3 regions of the Pseudoduganella sp. GW821-FHT05F09 genome follow, and region 3 is predicted to be linked to each of the others. Evidence: predicted binding sites of a transcription regulator. Region 3 holds the regulator's gene; each other region holds the start of a gene.
What was found. The regulator LexA, encoded in region 3, represses DNA repair genes until DNA is damaged. The targets are predictions, from matches to a motif close to ACTGTATNNNNATACAGT.
Positions count from the first base shown of each region.

Region 1: a site for LexA is predicted at 3,952-3,969, ahead of dinB (DNA polymerase IV). Genes of this name have one in related genera too.
Region 2: a site for LexA is predicted at 2,789-2,806, ahead of AC07S4_RS11005 (putative DNA modification/repair radical SAM protein). Genes of this name have one in related genera too.

Region 1 covers NZ_JBWKSD010000012.1:3,411-9,342, reverse strand. The annotation lists gene AC07S4_RS28390 (asparaginase domain-containing protein) at 1-191, shown strand, start outside; gene AC07S4_RS28385 (class I SAM-dependent methyltransferase) at 221-1,753, shown strand; gene AC07S4_RS28380 (recombination-associated protein RdgC) at 1,805-2,701, opposite strand; gene dinB (DNA polymerase IV) at 2,760-3,926, opposite strand; gene AC07S4_RS28370 (nuclear transport factor 2 family protein) at 4,050-4,517, shown strand; gene AC07S4_RS28365 (MFS transporter) at 4,518-5,792, opposite strand.
Region 2 covers NZ_JBWKSD010000003.1:260,617-266,548, reverse strand. The annotation lists gene AC07S4_RS11015 (TauD/TfdA dioxygenase family protein) at 1-9, opposite strand, end outside; gene AC07S4_RS11010 (UdgX family uracil-DNA binding protein) at 86-1,534, opposite strand; gene AC07S4_RS11005 (putative DNA modification/repair radical SAM protein) at 1,534-2,775, opposite strand; gene can (carbonate dehydratase) at 2,927-3,613, opposite strand; gene dnaJ (molecular chaperone DnaJ) at 3,729-4,859, opposite strand; gene dnaK (molecular chaperone DnaK) at 4,973-5,932, opposite strand, start outside.
Region 3 covers NZ_JBWKSD010000011.1:110,267-116,198, forward strand. The annotation lists gene AC07S4_RS27865 (cystathionine gamma-synthase family protein) at 1-977, shown strand, start outside; gene AC07S4_RS27870 (glutathione S-transferase family protein) at 997-1,623, opposite strand; gene lexA (transcriptional repressor LexA) at 1,639-2,295, opposite strand; gene AC07S4_RS27880 (RpnC/YadD family protein) at 2,394-3,482, opposite strand; gene rpsF (30S ribosomal protein S6) at 3,645-4,022, shown strand; gene priB (primosomal replication protein N) at 4,054-4,356, shown strand; gene rpsR (30S ribosomal protein S18) at 4,358-4,648, shown strand; gene rplI (50S ribosomal protein L9) at 4,682-5,134, shown strand; gene AC07S4_RS27905 (replicative DNA helicase) at 5,245-5,932, shown strand, end outside.

The sequences.
Region 1 (5,932 bases), on a different contig from region 3:
AGACCATCGTGCTGACCGGCGCCATGATCCCCTACGAAATCGCCAACTCGGACGCGCTGTTCAACCTGGGCTTTGCCTGCGGCGTGGCGCAGACCCTGCCGGCCGGCGTCTACGTGGCCATGAACGGCCGCATCTTCAGCTGGGACAATGTGCAGAAGAACCGTGCCGCCGGCGTATTCCAGCCGCTGTAAAATACTTAATAATCCACCAAGGAGTCGCAATGTCTGACTGGTCCGCCGGCTACGTAGCCGACATCGGCTATACCTATGGCCTGTACCCCGAACTGAATCCGCTGCGCATCAAGCTGGCCTTCCTGTACGCCGGGCTGGCCTGCCCCGAAGTGGGCACCGCCTGCGAACTGGGCTTCGGCCAGGGCGTGAGCGTCAATATGCACGCCGCCGCCTCGGTGACGGAATGGCACGGCACCGACTTCAACCCGTCGCAGGCGGCCTTCGCGCAGGAACTGGCCACCGCCTCGGACGCGCATGCGCAGCTGCACGACCAGGCCTTCGAGGAATTCTGCAGCCGCCCCGGCCTGCCCGATTTCGACTTCATCGGCCTGCACGGCATCTGGAGCTGGATTTCGGACGCCAACCGCGCCGTCATCGTCGACTTCGTGCGCCGCAAGCTCAAGCCGGGCGGCGTGCTCTACATCAGCTACAACACCCAGCCGGGCTGGGCCGCCATGGCGCCGGTGCGCGACCTGCTCACCGAACACAGCCAGGTGATGGGCGCGCCCGGCAAAGGCATCGTGCCGCGCATCGACGACTCGCTGGCCTTCGTCGAGCGGCTGTTCGCCACCAAGCCTTCCTTTGTTACGGCCAACCCGGGCGTCGGGGCCCGCATCGAGCGCCTCAAAGGCATGAACCGCAACTATCTGGCGCATGAATATTTCAACCGCGACTGGGTGCCGATGTCCTTCGCGGCCATGGCCGAGCACCTGGCCGACGCCAAGCTCAGCTTCGCCTGCTCCGCCAACTACCTGGACCATATCGACCAGGTCAATCTGACCGCCGAGCAGCAGGCGCTGGTGGCAGAGATCCCGGATGCGATGTTCCGCCAGACGGTGCGCGACTTCATGGTCAACCAGCAGTTCCGCAAGGACTACTGGGTGCGCGGACCGCGCCGCCTGGCGCCGGCGGCGCAGCAGGATCTGTTGCGCAAGCAAAAAGTCGTTCTGACGCTGCCCCGCAGCAGCGTCGAACTGAAGATGGCCGGCCCGCTGGGCGACGTCACCTTGCAGGAGGCGGTATACAAGCCGGTGCTGGACTTCCTGGCCGACCACCAGCACCGCAGCATCGCCGAGATCGAGGCGGCTTGCCGGCCGCAGGGCCTGGCGCCGGAGCAAATCATTCAGGCCGTGTTCCTGCTGGCCGGCGCCGGCAGCCTGGCCGCGGTCCAGGACGACCACGCCATCGCCGGCGCCCGGCCGCAGACCGAGCGCCTGAACCGCCACCTGTGCCAGCTCGCCCAGACCGGCACCGAGGTGAACTACCTGGCCTCGCCGGTGACCGGCAGCGGCATGCAGCTGGACCGCTTCAACCAGCTGTTCCTGCTGGCGCAGATGCAAGGCAAGCATCCTGCCGAGTGGGCGGCATTCGTGATCGCCATCCTCAACAGCCAGGGCCAGCGCATCCAGAAAGACGGGGCGGTGATGGACAGCGAAGCGCAGGCGGCCGAATTGCAGCGCCTGGCCGGCATTTTTTCCGAGCAAGTCCTGCCCATCCTGAAGGCGCTGGGCATCGCCAGCTAGGCAATAAAAAAAACCCGCTCAAGAGAGCGGGTTTTTCGGTGCGGCGGGGTATCAGGCTTTCGCTTCGCCGCCCAGGGCTTCGACCACGTCGGCCATCATCTTGCTCAGCTCGCCGGTCATCAGCATGAAGTCGCCGTCGAAGCGCTCGTCGTCGTTGCGGGTGCTCGATTCGGTTTCCTTCAGCACGTCCAGCGGCTTGATGCCTTTCAGCGCCAGCGACTCGGTCAGGGTGAAGGAGATCTTGCTTTCCCAGGTCATGGCCAGGCGGGTGCACTGCTTGCCGGCGGCGATGTGGCGGCGCACTTCGTCCGCTTCCAGCGTGTGGCGCACATAGCGCACGGCGGCCTTGCTCTCGCCGGTGGCGCGCAGCTCGGTGTCCATGTCGACCGTGAAGCCGGACGGGGAATCGTCGGCCTGCAGCCATTCGGTCATCACGCCGACCGGCGAGCGCTGCACGCGCAGGCTTTCCAGCGGCATGCGGTCGACCGCCTTCAGCAGCAGCTTGATCACTTCGTCGGCCTTGGCCGGGCTGGCGGCGTCCACCACCAGCCAGCCGTTGACCGGGTCGATCCAGGTCCACACATTGCCGCGGATCGAGAAGGCGCGCGGCAGCAGCTCGTCGGCCACGCGTTCCTTCAGCTCCTTCATGGCTTTCTTGCCGGGAGCGAAACCTTGCGCTTCTTCCATCTCGGCCGCGCGGGCCTTGGCCACCTGGTTGATGACGGTGGCCGGCAGCAGCTTCTTCTCGGTGCCCAGCAGGATCAGCATCTGGTTGTTCACCACGTGCACCAGGCCGCCGTTCGGGCGCGGCTTGTCCCAGCCCTGGCGCAGCAATTCATTGCTGCTGGCCGGCGAAAAAGCGTTGGTGCTCAGCGCTGCTTCGAGTTGTTCAGGAGTAAATGCCCAGGGCGCGGGCAGACGGTAGATTTGCAGATTCTTGAACCACATATTTGAGTTTGCCTTTGTTCAACTAAATTCTGGGGGAACGACATTTTACACGCGCGCGTTACAGGTCCGCGAAAAGTTCGCCCTGCCTGGGCCGGGGTGTTGCGGATAGGTCCAGTCCGGGGTCGTCCAGGCTGGACAGCGCGCTGATTTTCACGCCCAGCAGGCGCAGGCGCTGGTCCAGCGGCACCCGCCGCAGGCATTCGCCGGCGGCGCGCCGGATGGCGGCCGCGTCCGCCGTGGGCACGGGCAGGGTCACGTCGCGCGTGGCCCGGCTGAAATCCGAGTAGCGCAGCTTGATGCCCACCGTGCGGCCCACATAGCGCTTGCGCGCCAGGTCCTCGCCCAGGCGCTGGCACAGCCGGGTGAAGATGTCGGACAGCGCCTCGCGGTCGTGTTTGGCGTGCAGGTCGCGCTCGAAGGTGGTTTCGCGGCTGATGGACTTCGGTTCGTGGCTGGTGACCACGGCGCGCTCGTCCTGCCCGTGCGCGACGCGCTTGAGCCAGCTGGCGTAGTTCAGGCCGAAGTGCTCCTGCAGCAGCGCCTCGTCGGCGGCGGCCAGCTGGCCCACGGTGGCGATGCCGAGCGCGGCCAGCTTGGCGTCCGCCTTGGGGCCGATGCCGTTCACCTTGCGCACCGCCAGCGGCCAGACCCGGCTGGGGATGTCTTGGTGCGACACGATGGTCACGCCGTCCGGCTTGTCCAGTTCGGAGCAGATCTTGGCCAGCAGCTTGTTGGGCGCCACGCCGATCGAGCAGGACAGCCCGGTGGCGTCGCGCACCGCCTGCTTGATGCGCAGCGCCAGCGCGCGCGTCTCCTCCGGATGCTCGCTCAGGTCGATATAGATTTCGTCTATGCCCCGGTCCTCGATATGGGGAGCGATCTCGGCCACGGCGGCCTTGAACAGGCGCGACAGGCGGCGGTAGGAATCGAAATCGGTCGGCAGCAGCACCGCGTCCGGCGCCAGCGCGGCCGCCTTCATGGTGCCCATGGCGGAAAACACGCCCAGCGCGCGCGCCTCGTAGGTGGAGGTGGTGACCACGCCCCGGCCCACATAGTCGCGCAGGCGCGAAAACTGGCGCGTGCCGTCCGGCAGCAGCACCGGCTGGTGGCGCGCGCCGCCGCCTATCACCACCGCCTGCCCGCGCAGTTCCGGATAGCGCAGCAGCTCCACGGACGCGTAGAAGGCGTCCATGTCGAGGTGGGCAATGCGGCGCGTTTCGGCCATGGCGGAACGGGACAGATATAGCGATACTGTAATTATATACAGTATTCAACATCATTGCCACGGCGGCCGGCTTCGTGTTCTCATGGGGCTCTCTTGCCAACTTGCCAAAAAGGGCTGGACCATATGAAACGTACCCTGCTGTTGTTGACCCTGGCGCTGCTGCCCTTCCTTGCCCACGCCGCCGATACCGCCGCTGCGGCGGACCAGCAGGCGATAGAACGGGCGGTGCTGGACTATATCGAATCGCAGCACAAGGCGGACCCGGCGCTGATGGCGCGCGGCCTGGACGAGCAGCTCGCCAAGCGCACCTACTGGCAGGCGGCGGACGGGACGGAATTCGTCATGCAGACGGACTACGCCACCATGCTGAAAGTGGCCCGGACCTTCAACAAGGACGGCAATAAATTCCCGCAGCCGCCGCGCGTGGAAATCAAGATCCTGGACATCGACAAGCGGGTCGCCACCGTGAAGCTGACCGCCGACGAGTGGATAGACTATATGCACCTGTACAAGAACCAGCGCAGCGAATGGAAGATCATCAACGTGCTGTGGCAGTACCACGATGAAAAGCGGCAGACCAGCCGCAAATAGTCAGGCCACGGGCGGGCGCCGTCCGCAGGCCAGCACCAGCACGCCGCCCGCCGCCACGCTGGCCGCCACCAGGTAGATGCCGATGGCGGGGCTGCCGGTGGCGTCCTTCACCGCCCCCACCAGGTAGGGGCTGGCGAAGCCGGCCAGGTTGCCCACCGAGTTGATCAGCGCGATGCCGGCCGCCGCCGCCGCGCCGCCCAGCATGCCGGTGGGCAGGCTCCAGAAAATGGGGAAGGTGCTCAGGATGCCGGCCGTGGCCAGGCTCAGCGCCAGCATGGCCGGCAGGGTGTCGTGGCCGTACCAGGTGCACAGCGCCAGGCCCGCCGCGCCCAGGAAGGCGGCGATGGCGGCGTGCCAGCGCCGTTCGCCGCTGCGGTCCGAATGGCGCGCGGCCAGCACCATGGCCACCGCCGCCACGCCGTAGGGTATGACGGTGAGCAGGCCGATCTGGAACACGTCCTGCACGCCGGTGTTGCGCACCAGCTGCGGCAGCCAGAAGCTCACGCCGTACAAGCCCATCACAAACAAAAAGTACACCAGCGCCAGCAGCCACACCGCGCCGCTGGCGAACAGCCGGCCCAGCGGCAGGTGCTGCCGCCCGCCGCCGTCGGCCGCGATGGCGGCTTCCAGGTATCGCTTCTCGTCTGCGCTGAGCCAGCGCGCGCTGCGGATGCCGTCGTCCAGGTAGAACAGCGTCCACACGCCCAGCAGCACCGAAGGCAGGCCTTCGAGCAGGAACAGCCACTGCCAGCCTTTCAGGCCGAGTTCGCCGTCCAGGGCGCGCATGATCCAGCCCGACAGCGGCCCGCCCACCACGCCCGCCACCGCCACCCCGCTCATGAACAGCGCCACGATGCGCGCGCGGCGGCCGGCCGGATACCAGTAGGTCAGGTAGAGGATGATGCCGGGGAAGAAGCCGGCCTCGGCCACGCCCAGCAGGAAGCGCAGCGCGTAGAAGCTGGCCGGCGTGGTGGCGAACATCAGCGCGGCCGAGATCAGGCCCCAGCTGGCCATGATGCGGGCGATCCACAGGCGCGCGCCCACCTTCGCCATCAGCAGGTTGGACGGCACCTCGAACAGGAAATAGCCGATGAAGAAGATGCCGGCGCCCAGGCCGTACACGGTATCCGAATAGCGCAGGTCGGCCTGCATGCCCAGCTTGGCGAAGCCGACGTTGACGCGGTCCAGGTAGGCGGCCACGTAGCACAGGAACAGGAAGGGCAGCAGGCGCAGGCTGACCTTGCCGTACAGGGTGTCGGGGTTGATTTTATCCATGAGCAATGATTGCACACGATTGCATGCCGCGCGCCATTTTCGCGATATTGCACCAAGTCAGCGTGGCGCTGTTGTGCCGGCTTCCGGTCTAGCATCGGCATGCCGGATGTCCGTCCGGCGCCAACCCCATCCGCTACGAG
Region 2 (5,932 bases), on a different contig from region 3:
GGCAGACATGGGGCGGGTCCTTGCGTTGAATATGCGCCCAGTCTATGCCGCCCGCTTCATGAAGAAAACGAAGCTTATCGGCTATTCATATGCGGTTTTCGTCCGCCAGCGCATGCGCTTTGCGCAGCGCCTCCACCATGGCGGCGAGGGCGCGGGCCTTTTCTGCGGCGCCGGGGACGCGCAGCACGTAGGCCGGGTGGTAGGTGGCGACGATCCAGCGCCCTGCGTGCTGCACCGGCGCGTCCATGTAGTCTTTCAGCGCGGCGTGGCTGTCTTCCAGCACGGCTTTCAGCGCGGTGCCGCCAAGCGCGACGACCACGTGCGGCGCCACCTGCTCCAGCTCGCCCTCCAGCCAATAGCGGCACGCCAGGATCTCTTGCTGCGCGGGCGTCTTGTGCAGGCGGCGCTTGCCGCGCGGCTCCCATTTGAAGTGTTTCACCGCGTTGGTGATGTAGACCGCGCTGCGCTCCACGCCGGCCTGCGCCAGCGCGCGGTCGAGCAGCGCGCCGGCGGGACCGACAAAGGGATGGCCCTGCAGATCTTCCTGGTCGCCGGGCTGCTCGCCCACCAGCATGATGCGCGCCTTCTCCGCGCCCTCGCCCGGCACCGCTTGCGTGGCGTGCTCCCACAGCCCGCAGCGGCGGCATTCGTCCAGCGTGTGCGGCTGCTGGCGCTCGGGCTGGGCTTTCCCGGGTGCGATGGGTATCGTGGTGCCGCTGCGGCGGCCAACGGCGCTGGCCTGGCCCACGCGGCGCGCACCGGCCGCCGCTTGCGACACCATCTCCGGCACCAGCGCGGCTTCCAGCATGTTCTTCCAGAAGCGCGCACGCACGTGGCTGTGCATGACGTCCGGATTCAGCCGGGCAGGGTTGAAGATGCTGCGGTAATAGGTCAGCCACAGCGCTTCGCCCGCATCCTCGATATCGGCGGCGCTGCGGGCGAGCGGACCGGCGGTGTGCAGCGCGGCGCCGTCCCACAGCACGGTGGCGTCCGGCGTGGCGATCAGCCAGGTGGCGCGGCCCATGCGGTCCGCGAAGTGCCGCGCCACCTGCGGCAGCACGTCGTGCGCGGGCTCGAACCAGGCCACGAAGCGCGGCGCGCCCTCGCCCGCCGGGCGTTCGCGGAAGCGCAGATAGGCGTGCATGTCGTGCTCCTCGCGGCGCACGGCGCGGGCCATGGTTTGCAATCGGTTGCCGTCTTCGTCCGCCATCGACATGACCTCCTGCTGTCCCTGCTGCCAGCGCCACAGTACCTTGTACAGGAAAGCCCAGCGGTCCTCGGCGCGGTAGCAGGATGCGGTTTGCAATAGCGCCATCAGCTCGCGCGGCACGCGCAGGGCGGCAAGCGCAGCGGCGCCCGGTCCGGGCACAGGTGGCGCAGGCACAGGCGACGGACTGGCAAAGAGATCGCCGCCGCCACCGGGCGCCATCCATTGTACGGAGCCGGGCGGCACGCGGCGCACGATCAGTCCCCGCGCCGCCGCGCGCCAGCCGTCGAAGTCCGCGACGCAGACCAGCTCGCCCTGCCCGTCCATCAGCCCGCCTGCAGCTCGGGCCACAGGTTCATCTGCTGCGGGGCGTCGGCCATGGCGCGGCGCAGCGTCTCGGACGGGATGGTGTCGCGCGCGGGCGCGTAGTCCGCCACGATGATGAAGGGGGCGATCTTCTTCATGCTGCAGCGCAGGCGCGACAGGTCGGCGTAGCGCACGCGCCGCATACGCCGCAGCTCGACTATGCGTTGCGCGTTGCGCAGGCCGATGCCCGGCACGCGCGCGATCATGCCGGCGTCGGCGCGGTTCAGGTCCATGGGGAAGTGCTCGCGGTTGGCCAGCGCCCAGGCCAGCTTGGGGTCGATGTCCAGGGCCAGGTTGCCGGGTTGCGTACTGTCACCCGGCAGCAGTTCGCTGACCTGGAAGCCATAGCTGCGCAGCAGGAAGTCGGCCTGGTACAGCCGGTGTTCGCGCTGCATGGGCGGCGGCGCCAGCGGCACGCTTTTGGGGCTGTCCGGTATCGGGCTGAAGGCGGAGTAGTACACGCGCTTGAGCTTGTAGCTGCTGTACAGGGTTTCGGCTGTGCCGAGGATGTGCTTGTCGTCGCTGGCGTCGGCGCCGACTATCATCTGCGTGCTCTGCCCCGCCGGCGCGAAGGCGGGCGCTTTGGGCTCCTCGGCCTTTTCGTCCAGCCGCAGACGGATGGCGCCCATGGCCAGCTTGATAGTGTGGACGTTCTTCTCCGGCGCCAGGCGCGCGATGCTGGCCTGCGAGGGCAGCTCGATGTTCACGCTGAGCCGGTCCGCATACAGGCCGGCGGCGGCGATCAGGGCGGGATCGGCGTCGGGTATGGTTTTCAGGTGGATGTAGCCACGGAACTGGTGCGTTTCGCGCAGCTCGCGGGCGATGGCGACCAGCTGCTCCATGGTGTAGTCGGCCGACTGGATGATGCCGCTGCTGAGGAACAGGCCGTCGATGTAGTTGCGCAGGTAGAAATCGACCGTGAGCTTGACCACTTCCTGCACCGTGAAGCGGGCGCGCGGCACGTTGGACGTGCGCCGGTTGACGCAGTACTGGCAGTCGTAGACGCAAAAGTTGGTGAGCAGGATTTTCAGCAGCGAGACGCAGCGCCCGTCCGGCGTGTAGCTGTGGCATATGCCCATGCCGGTGCTGGCGCCCAGGCCGTCCTTGCCGATGGAGTTGCGCTTGGGCGCGCCGCTGCTGGCGCAGGACGCGTCGTATTTCGCCGCGTCGGCCAGGATCTCGAGCTTGTCGGTGAGCTCCATGGTTCGCCTTTATACTGTATTTATGTACAGTATATCGTGGGCGGGCGGAGGGGGGGGCGGAGATTATCGGGTCAGGGGCGGGTCAGCATGGCGGGTTACGCGCTGGCGCGCTAACCCGCCCTACACGCCGATGCGAATCGGCGCTTGGCGCTTACGCGATGGCGGCGTATTTTTCCAGGCGGTTCTTGATGCAGGCGGCCAGTTCGTGGCCGGCGCTGACGGTCATCTCGAGGTCATGCAGGTGGCCGTCCTTCAGGCCGTAGACCCAGCCATGGACGGTCAGTGGCTGGCCGCGGTCCCAGGCGTCCTGCACGATGGTGGTCTGGCAGACGTTGACCACCTGCTCCACCACGTTCAGCTCGCACATGCGCTCGGCGCGCTGGCCCTGCGGCAGCACGTCGCCCAGGTAGCGCTCGTGCTTCTGGTGCACGTCCTGCACATGGCGCAGCCAGTTGTCGACCAGGCCGACGCGGGTGCCGGTCATGGCCGCGTGCACGCCCTTGCAGCCATAGTGGCCGACGACGATCACGTGCTTGACCTTCAGCACTTCGATGGCGAACTGCAGTACCGACAGGCAGTTCAGGTCCGAGTGCACCACCACGTTGGCGATGTTGCGGTGGACGAAGACGTCGCCCGGCGCCAGGCCCAGCAGCTCATTCGCCGGTACGCGGCTGTCGGAGCAGCCTATCCACAGGTACTCCGGCGAAGCTTGCTGCTCCAGGCGCTTGAAGAATTCGGGATCGCGCTGAACCATGGAATCGGCCCAGGCACGGTTGTTGACCAGCAGGTCCGCCAGTGGGGAAACGCTGACGTTGTCGCTTACGCTTAGTTCACTCATATGTCCTCTCATACGTGCGAAGACCGCCCGTTTGCCGGGTTGGCAAGGGGCGGTCCGGGATGTTGCTATCTTACCTGATTTGCTGCGGCGCATCATCTACGCCGGGCAATGATGCTTATTCGAAGAAGTCCTTCACCTTGTCGCGCCAGGTCTTGCTTTGCGGGCTGTGCTTGGAGCCGCCCTCGACCGTGGCACGGTCGAATTCGCGCAGCAGTTCCTTCTGCTTGTCGGTCAGCTTGACCGGCGTTTCCACCGCCACGTGGCAGAACAGGTCGCCCGGATAGCCGGAACGCACGCCCTTGATGCCCTTGCCCTTCAGGCGGAAGGTCTTGCCCGACTGGGTGCCTTCCGGAATGGTGAACGACACCTTGCCCGACAGCGTAGGCACTTCGATTTCGCCGCCCAGCGCCGCGCGCGCGAACGAGATCGGCATTTCGCAATGCAGGTCGTCGCCTTCGCGCTGGAACACCGCGTGCTGCTTGATGTGGATTTCCACATACAGGTCGCCCGGCGGTCCGCCGTTGGTGCCCGGTTCGCCGTTGCCCGACGAGCGGATGCGCATGCCGTTGTCGATGCCGACCGGGATCTTCACTTCCAGCGTCTTGTTGCGCTTGATGCGGCCCGCGCCGCCGCAAGGCGAGCAAGGATCGGTGATGATCTTGCCGGTGCCGTGGCATTTCGGGCAGGTCTGCTGGATGCTGAAGAAACCCTGCTGCATGCGCACCTGGCCGTGGCCGCCGCAGGTCGAGCACGTCACCGGCGCGGTGCCCGGCTTGGCGCCGGAACCGTGGCAGGTGTCGCACTTGTCCCAGGACGGCACGCGGATGGTGGTGTCGAAGCCGTGCGCGGCCTGCTCCAGCGTGATTTCCAGGTTGTAGCGCAAGTCGGCGCCGCGGTAGACCTGCGGACCGGCGCTGCGGCCGCGGCCGCCGCCGCCGAAGATGTCGCCGAAGATGTCGCCGAAGGCATCGCCGAAGCCGCCCGCGCCGAAACCGCCGCCGCCTCCGCCGCCCATGTTCGGGTCCACGCCCGCATGGCCGTAGCGGTCATACGCTTCGCGTTTTTCCGGATTGGTGAGCATCTCGTAGGCCTCTTTGACCTCCTTGAACTTCTCTTCCGATTCCTTGCTGTCCGGATTGCGGTCCGGATGGTATTTCATCGCCAGTTTGCGATAGGACTTCTTGATCTCGTCTTCGGACGCATTCTTCGCGACGCCGAGAATCTCGTAAAAATCACGCTTTGCCATGTGGAGGCACCTTGCTGTATCTACTGGTACTGATTATGCGAAAAAGCCGAGCCGGCCCCTTTCCAGGGATGCACGGCTCGGCGTCAGTCTTGCGGCCGCAGCCGGTGGACTAATTACTTGCTGTCTTTGACTTCCTTGAAGTCAGCGTCCACCACGTCGTCCTGCTGCGCCTTGGCTTCCTGCTGGCCGCCTGCCTGCTGGCCGCCTTCGGCGCCGGCAGCGCCTTGCTGGGCCTGCATGTCAGCGTACATCTTCTCGCCCAGCTTCTGCGAAGCGGTCGACAGCGCTGCCACTTTGGCGTCGATGTCGGCCTTGTCGCCGGCCTTGATCGAGCCTTCCAGATCGGTGATGGCCGCTTCGATCTTCTCTTTCTCGCCCGCTTCCAGCTTGTCGCCGTATTCGGTCAGCGATTTGCGGGTGGAGTGCACCAGCGCGTCGGCCTGGTTGCGCGACTCGGCCAGTTCCTTGACCTTTTTGTCCTCTTCCGCGTTCAGCTCGGCGTCCTTCACCATCTTCTGGATCTCGTCCTCGGTCAGGCCCGAGTTCGCCTTGATGGTGATCTTGTTTTCCTTGCCGGTGGCCTTGTCCTTGGCGCCCACGTGCAGGATGCCGTTGGCGTCGATGTCGAAGGTCACTTCGATCTGCGGCGTGCCGCGCGATGCCGGCGGGATGCCTTCCAGGTTGAATTCGCCCAGGCCCTTGTTGCCGGCCGCGATTTCACGCTCGCCCTGGTAGACCTTGATGGTCACGGCAGGCTGGTTGTCGTCGGCGGTCGAGAACACTTGCGAGAACTTGGTCGGAATCGTGGTGTTCTTGTGGATCATCTTGGTCATCACGCCGCCCAGGGTTTCGATACCCAGCGACAGCGGGGTCACGTCCAGCAGCAGCAGGTCCTTGCGGTCGCCCGACAGCACGGAACCCTGAATCGCGGCGCCCACGGCCACGGCTTCGTCCGGGTTCACGTCCTTGCGTGGATCCTTGCCGAAGAACTCCTTGACCTTTTCCTGCACTTTAGGCATACGGGTCATGCCGCCGACCAGGATGATGTCGTCGATGTCCGATACTTTCACGCC
Region 3 (5,932 bases):
GCGCCATCGGCGCCGTGTTCCAGGCGCTGCTGCGCGCAGGCGACCATGTGGTGTCGTCGTCCTTCCTGTTCGGTAACACCAACTCGCTGTGGCAGACGGTGGCGGGGCAGGGCGTGGCGGTCGATTTCGTCGACGCGACCGAGGTGGCCAACGTGGCGGCGGCGATCCAGCCCAACACCCGCATCGTCTTCGTCGAGACCATCGCCAATCCGCGCACCCAGGTGGCGGATCTGAAGCGCATCGGCGAGCTGTGCAAGGAGCGCGGCATTCTCTACATCGTGGACAACACCATGACCACGCCGTATCTGTTCCAGCCGAAAGCAGTGGGGGCGGGCCTGGTGATCAATGCGCTGACCAAGTCGATCGGCGGCCACGGCAACGCGCTGGGCGGCAGCCTGACCGACACCGGCGCCTACGACTGGACGCAGTTCCCGAATATTTTCGAAAACTACAAGAAGGCGGCGCCGGCGCAGTGGGGCATCACGCAGATCCGCGCCAAGGGCCTGCGCGATTTCGGCGCCTCGCTGGGGCCGGAAGCGGCGCACCACATCGCCGTGGGCGCCGAGACGCTGGCGCTGCGCATGGAGCGCACCTGCGCCAATGCCAAGGCGTTGGCCGAGCTGCTGGAGGCGGACGAGCGCGTGGCGGCGGTGTATTACCCGGGTTTGCAGTCGCACCCGCAGTACGCCATTGCCACGGAGCTGTTCCGCGCGCACGGTTCGCTGCTGAGTTTTGAGCTGAAGGACGGTATCGACTGTTTCGACTTCCTGAACCGCCTGAAGCTGGCGATTCCGGCCTCCAACCTGGGCGATACGCGCACGCTGATCATTCCGGTGGCGCACACCATCTTCTACGAGATGGGGGCGGAACGCCGCGCCTCGATGGGGATTGCGGAGTCGCTGATACGCGTGTCCGTCGGCATCGAGGACACGGCTGATTTGCTGGAAGATTTCAGCTGCGCGCTGGAAGCCTGCTAAGCGGCTTGCCCCTCCAGCATTACCAGGGCTGCGCGCCTTCCATCCGGTAGGGATGGCGCCAGCCCGGCAGGGCCGCGATGCGGTCCAGCCAAGCCTGCACACGTGGCGGGTAGCTCACATTGGCCTGTTCGGGCCAGTACAAATAGCCGCAGATGGAAAAGTCCGCCATGCTGACGCTGTCGTCGAGCAGGAAGGCGCGGCCGTCGGCCAGTTCATCGTCCAGGCGTTCAATGTCCGCGTCGAAACGCTTGCGGAACCAGGGCAGCACGCTGCCTGCGTAAGCTTCGGGATCGAACTTCTGGCCGTAGCGCAGGTGTGCCATGGAAAAGCCGATGCGGTTCGCTTCCCAGAACAGCCACTCGCGCACGCGCTCCAGGCGCTGCTGTGTTTCGCCGCCGTAGGCTTGCAAATGCTCCGCCAGATGCAGCAGGATGGCGTTCGACTGCACATACGCCCTGTCTTCATGCACCAGTAGCGGCACTTCGCCATATTTGGCCAGGCTGCGGAAGGGCTCCGGGCGCGCGGCGCGCTCCAGGCGCAGATCGATTTCCTCGTACTCGTGCGGCACACCGGCCACTTCCATGGCCAGTTTGACCTTGTAGCTGTGGCCGGACTCGCAATTGCCGTAAAGTTTGAAGCTAGCCATGCTGCCTTCCGCCGATTAATGCCAGCTGCGCAGCAGGCCGACGGCCAGGCCTTCCAGCGCAAACTCTTCCGCTTCCGGATGGACGGTGATCACCTTGAAATCCGGGTTTTCCGGGAACAGTTCGATGGTCGAGCCGGTTTTCTTGTAGCGCTTGACCGTGACTTCGTTGCCGATGCGGGCCACCACGATCTGGCCGTTCTTGGCGCTGTCCACCTTTTTGACGGCCAGCAGGTCGCCGTCCATGATGCCGATGTCGCGCATCGATTCACCGCGCACTTTCAGCAGGTAGTCGGGCTTGGCGGAGAACAGGGAAGGGTCCACGCTGTAGCTGGTTTCCAAGTTTTCCTGGGCCAGGATGGGCGAACCGGCGGCCACGCGGCCGATCAGCGGCAGCGACATCATATTGGACGCGGCGGCGGCTGCCGCGTGCGCCAGCTTGGTGGCGGCCGATTCGGCGTGCGCGCCCAGCAGGCGAATGCCGCGCGAGGTGCCGGCGGCGATCTCGATGGCGCCCTTGCGCGCCAGCGCCTGCAGATGCTCCTCGGCGGCGTTGGCCGACTTGAAGCCCAGCTCGTTGGCGATTTCGGCGCGGGTGGGAGGGAAGCCGGTATTGTCGATGGCATCCTTGATCAGATTGAGAATTTGTTCCTGACGTGCGGTGAGCTTGATCATGGTGCGTTAGCTCTGAGAGCTGTGGATATAGACAGACTGTATTTTTGTACAGTGCGCGTGCTAATGCAAGGGATTTTGTTGATATGTGCGAAATATTTTCATGCAATGGGCCCGATAAGCTCCTCCAGTGAGCGCGCCTGCAGGATTTTGTCTTCCCAGGCGCTCAATTCTTCCGGTTTCGCGTGGGAGATGCGTAGTTCGGCACTGGGTGAAAGTGGCCCGAAACGCAGTTGCAGCAGCTTGCGCACCACGGCCCGGCGGCCTTCCTCCCGGCCTTCCTCCCGGCCTTCCTCCCGGCCTTCCGCTCTGCCTACCTGTAAGCCCACCTCTCTGCCTTCCTGCAAGCCCACCTCTCTGCCTTCCTGCAAGCCCACCTCCCTACCTTCCTGCAGGCCCACCTCTCTACCTTCCTGCAGGCCCTCCTTTCGGGCACGGTCCTTGGCCATGCGTATCATCAGGTTCTCGAATGGCATTTCCTTACTCCTGTTTAGTTCCTCAATCCGCACGGCCAGCTGGTCTTGCAGGTCGTCCGGGATTTTCATCATCCAGTCTAGTACATTGAATAAATCGAGGATGCGCTGCGGGTCCCAATGCCGCTCGTACATTAGCGAGGTCAGCATTGCCTTGAATTCGAAGCGTTTCCGGGGCTCGTGGCGGGTGTGCAGCGTCATCAGATGGGCGGCGGTCAGCAGCGCGAAAGCGTTGTTGCTGCTTAATAGCCGGTCCAAATGCGGCCAGAAGTCCAGCAATTTGACCGTGGGAAAGCGTATGCCGGCTTCGCAGCCGAACAGCTCGCATTCGAAACAGTCCGGCCGCCATGCGGGATAAGGGTCGGCCAGCACCACCAGCGTCGCGATCGGGCAGCGGAAGCGGTCGTAGAGGCGGTAGTAATAGGTAAAGATGCGTTCGGCGAAGTCTTTCTCCCGGCTGCGCTGGATCTCCAGATGGAGATAGAGCAGCCTGGCACCGCCGTCCTTGCCGGTCACGCGCACCAGTTTGTCTATCCTGCGCCTGCCGAGCTTGGCGTCGCGCACCACCTGGGCCAATTCCTGGTCGAGGAAGCTGTATTCCCGGCGCCAGTCGATGGCGTCATGGACGCGGGGGAAGAAAAACGCCATGAATTCGCGGAAATAGGCCATCACGGCGCTTTTCCAAGGCGTGTCGTAATCGTCGTTGGCTGGGCTCATGGCGCCAGCATGCCTGTCGCAGGGGCTGCCGGCCTTGCGCCAGCGCAAGCCGGCGGCTGCTTGATTTTTCAGCGGAAAGGCGCTATAGTCGCGGGCTTACCTCTTCCCACACCCGTCTTGACGCCGGGGTGGGCTATATTCACAGTCCTTAAGGGAGTTTTCATGCGTCACTATGAAATCGTATTTATCGTCCATCCGGACCAAAGCGAGCAAGTGCCCGCGATGATCGAACGTTACAAAGCCAGCGTGACCTCGCGCGGCGGTAATGTACATCGCGTGGAAGATTGGGGCCGCCGTCAAATGGCTTACTCGATCCAGAAACTGGCTAAAGCACACTACATCTGCATGAACATCGAGTGCGACAACGAGACCCTGGTCGAGCTGGAAACCGCATTCAAATTCAATGATGCCGTTCTGCGTCACCTGACCGTGAAAATGAAGAAAGCGGAAACCGCTCCTTCGCCGATGATGAAATCGGTACAACGTGAAGACGCGGCCAAGAGCCATCGCGCCGAAGCCCAAGCAGCTGCAGCGGCCTAAGGGTCAAGTTTTTCACTGACCAGGAACTGAACTGAACCAGCTACAGGTAAACGCCCTCATCACCGAACGGGACACCATCAGGTACACCCCGGCCGGCATGCCGATCGTGACTGCAGTCTTGCAGCACAGCTCGCAGCAGATGGAGGCAGGCATCGCCCGCTTGACCGAATTCGAGATCCCCGCCCTGGCGGCAGGCGATCTGGCAAAACGGTTCAACGACGCGCCCCTGGGCGGTATTTATCAGTTCACAGGATTCCTGGCCAAGAAAAACCGCAATAGCAGAAGCCTGGTGTTTCACATCATTGATTTTAGTTTATTAGATACAGGAGCCTAAAATGGCATTCGGTAAAAAGTTCGACAAAAACAAGCTCAAGCTGAAAGAAAAGCGCAAGCAACAGAATCCTCTGTTCAAACGTAAGAAGTTCTGCCGCTTCACCGCCGCAAACGTAGAACAAGTGGACTACAAAGACGTAGACACGCTGAAAGATTTCGTCCAGGAAAACGGCAAGATCATGCCAGCACGCCTGACCGGCACCAAGGCGCACTACCAGCGCCAAGTTGACACCGCAATCAAGCGCGCTCGTTATCTGGCCCTGCTGCCGTACACCGATCTGCACCACGCTTAATTGGCGCCGTCAGATTAGAAACTGGAGAGAACTATGCAAATCATTCTGTTGGAAAAAGTTGTTAACGTCGGCAACCTGGGCGACGTGGTTAAGGTCAAGGACGGCTACGCACGTAACTTCCTGATCCCGCAAAAGCTGGCCCGCCGCGCCACCACCGCCGCTGTTGCTGAATTCGAAGCCAAGCGCGCTGAACTGGAAAAAGCTGCCGCCATCAAACTGGCTGCTGCCCAAGCCCAAGGCGAGAAACTGAACGGCATGACCGTGACCGTTTCGCAAAAAGCTGGTGTTGACGGCCGTCTGTTCGGTTCCGTGACCAACTTCGACATCGCTGAAGCGCTGACCAAAGCTGGTTTCGCTGTTGAAAAGGCTGCCGTGCGCATGCCTAACGGCCCGCTGAAAGTCACCGGCGAGCACGCCGTGTCGGTATCGCTGCACACCGACGTCGTGGTTGACGTGACTGTTGCCGTTGTTGGCGAAGCTGCCTAAGTTTTTGTTGTAGAGAAATCTACGGCGAGACTGTTGTACATGTAAAAAAGCCGGGCTTGCCCGGCTTTTTTATTTTTTGCCCTTGCACCGAAGCAGGTATAATTCGCGCCATGAACACCCCCTCCGATCCACAGGTAGATTCGCTACGCATTCCGCCGCATTCCATCGAAGCAGAACAGTCCGTCATCGGCGGCCTGCTGCGCGACAATGCCGCGTTCGACCGTATCGCGGATTTCATGAATCCCGACGATTTCTACCGCTACGATCACCGCATCATCTTCGAACAGATCGTCCGCCTGATCAACGGCTCCAAGCCGGCCGACGTGCTGACCGTGTTCGAAGCGCTGTCCATGCTGGGCAAGGCGGACGAGGTGGGCGGCATGGCCTACCTGAACGCGATGGCGCAGAACACGCCCTCGGCCGCCAACATCCGGCGCTACGCCGAGATCGTGCGCGACCGCGGCATCCTGCGCCAGCTCATCACCGTGGCCGACGAGATTTCCGGCCAGGCCTTCAGCCCCCAGGGCAAGGAGGTCAAGCAGATGCTGGACGAGGCCGAATCGAAGATTTTCGCCATCGCCGAACAGGGCGCCCGCGGCGCCCAGGGCTGGCTGCCGGTGCAGCCGCTGCTGACCCAGGTGGTCGAGCGCATCGACGAGCTGTACAGCCGCGACAACGCCAGTGAAATCACCGGCGTGCCGACCGGCTTCATCGACCTGGACCGCATGACGTCCGGCCTGCAGCCGGGCGACCTGGTCATCGTGGCCGGCCGTCCGTCCATGGGCAAGACCGCGTTCT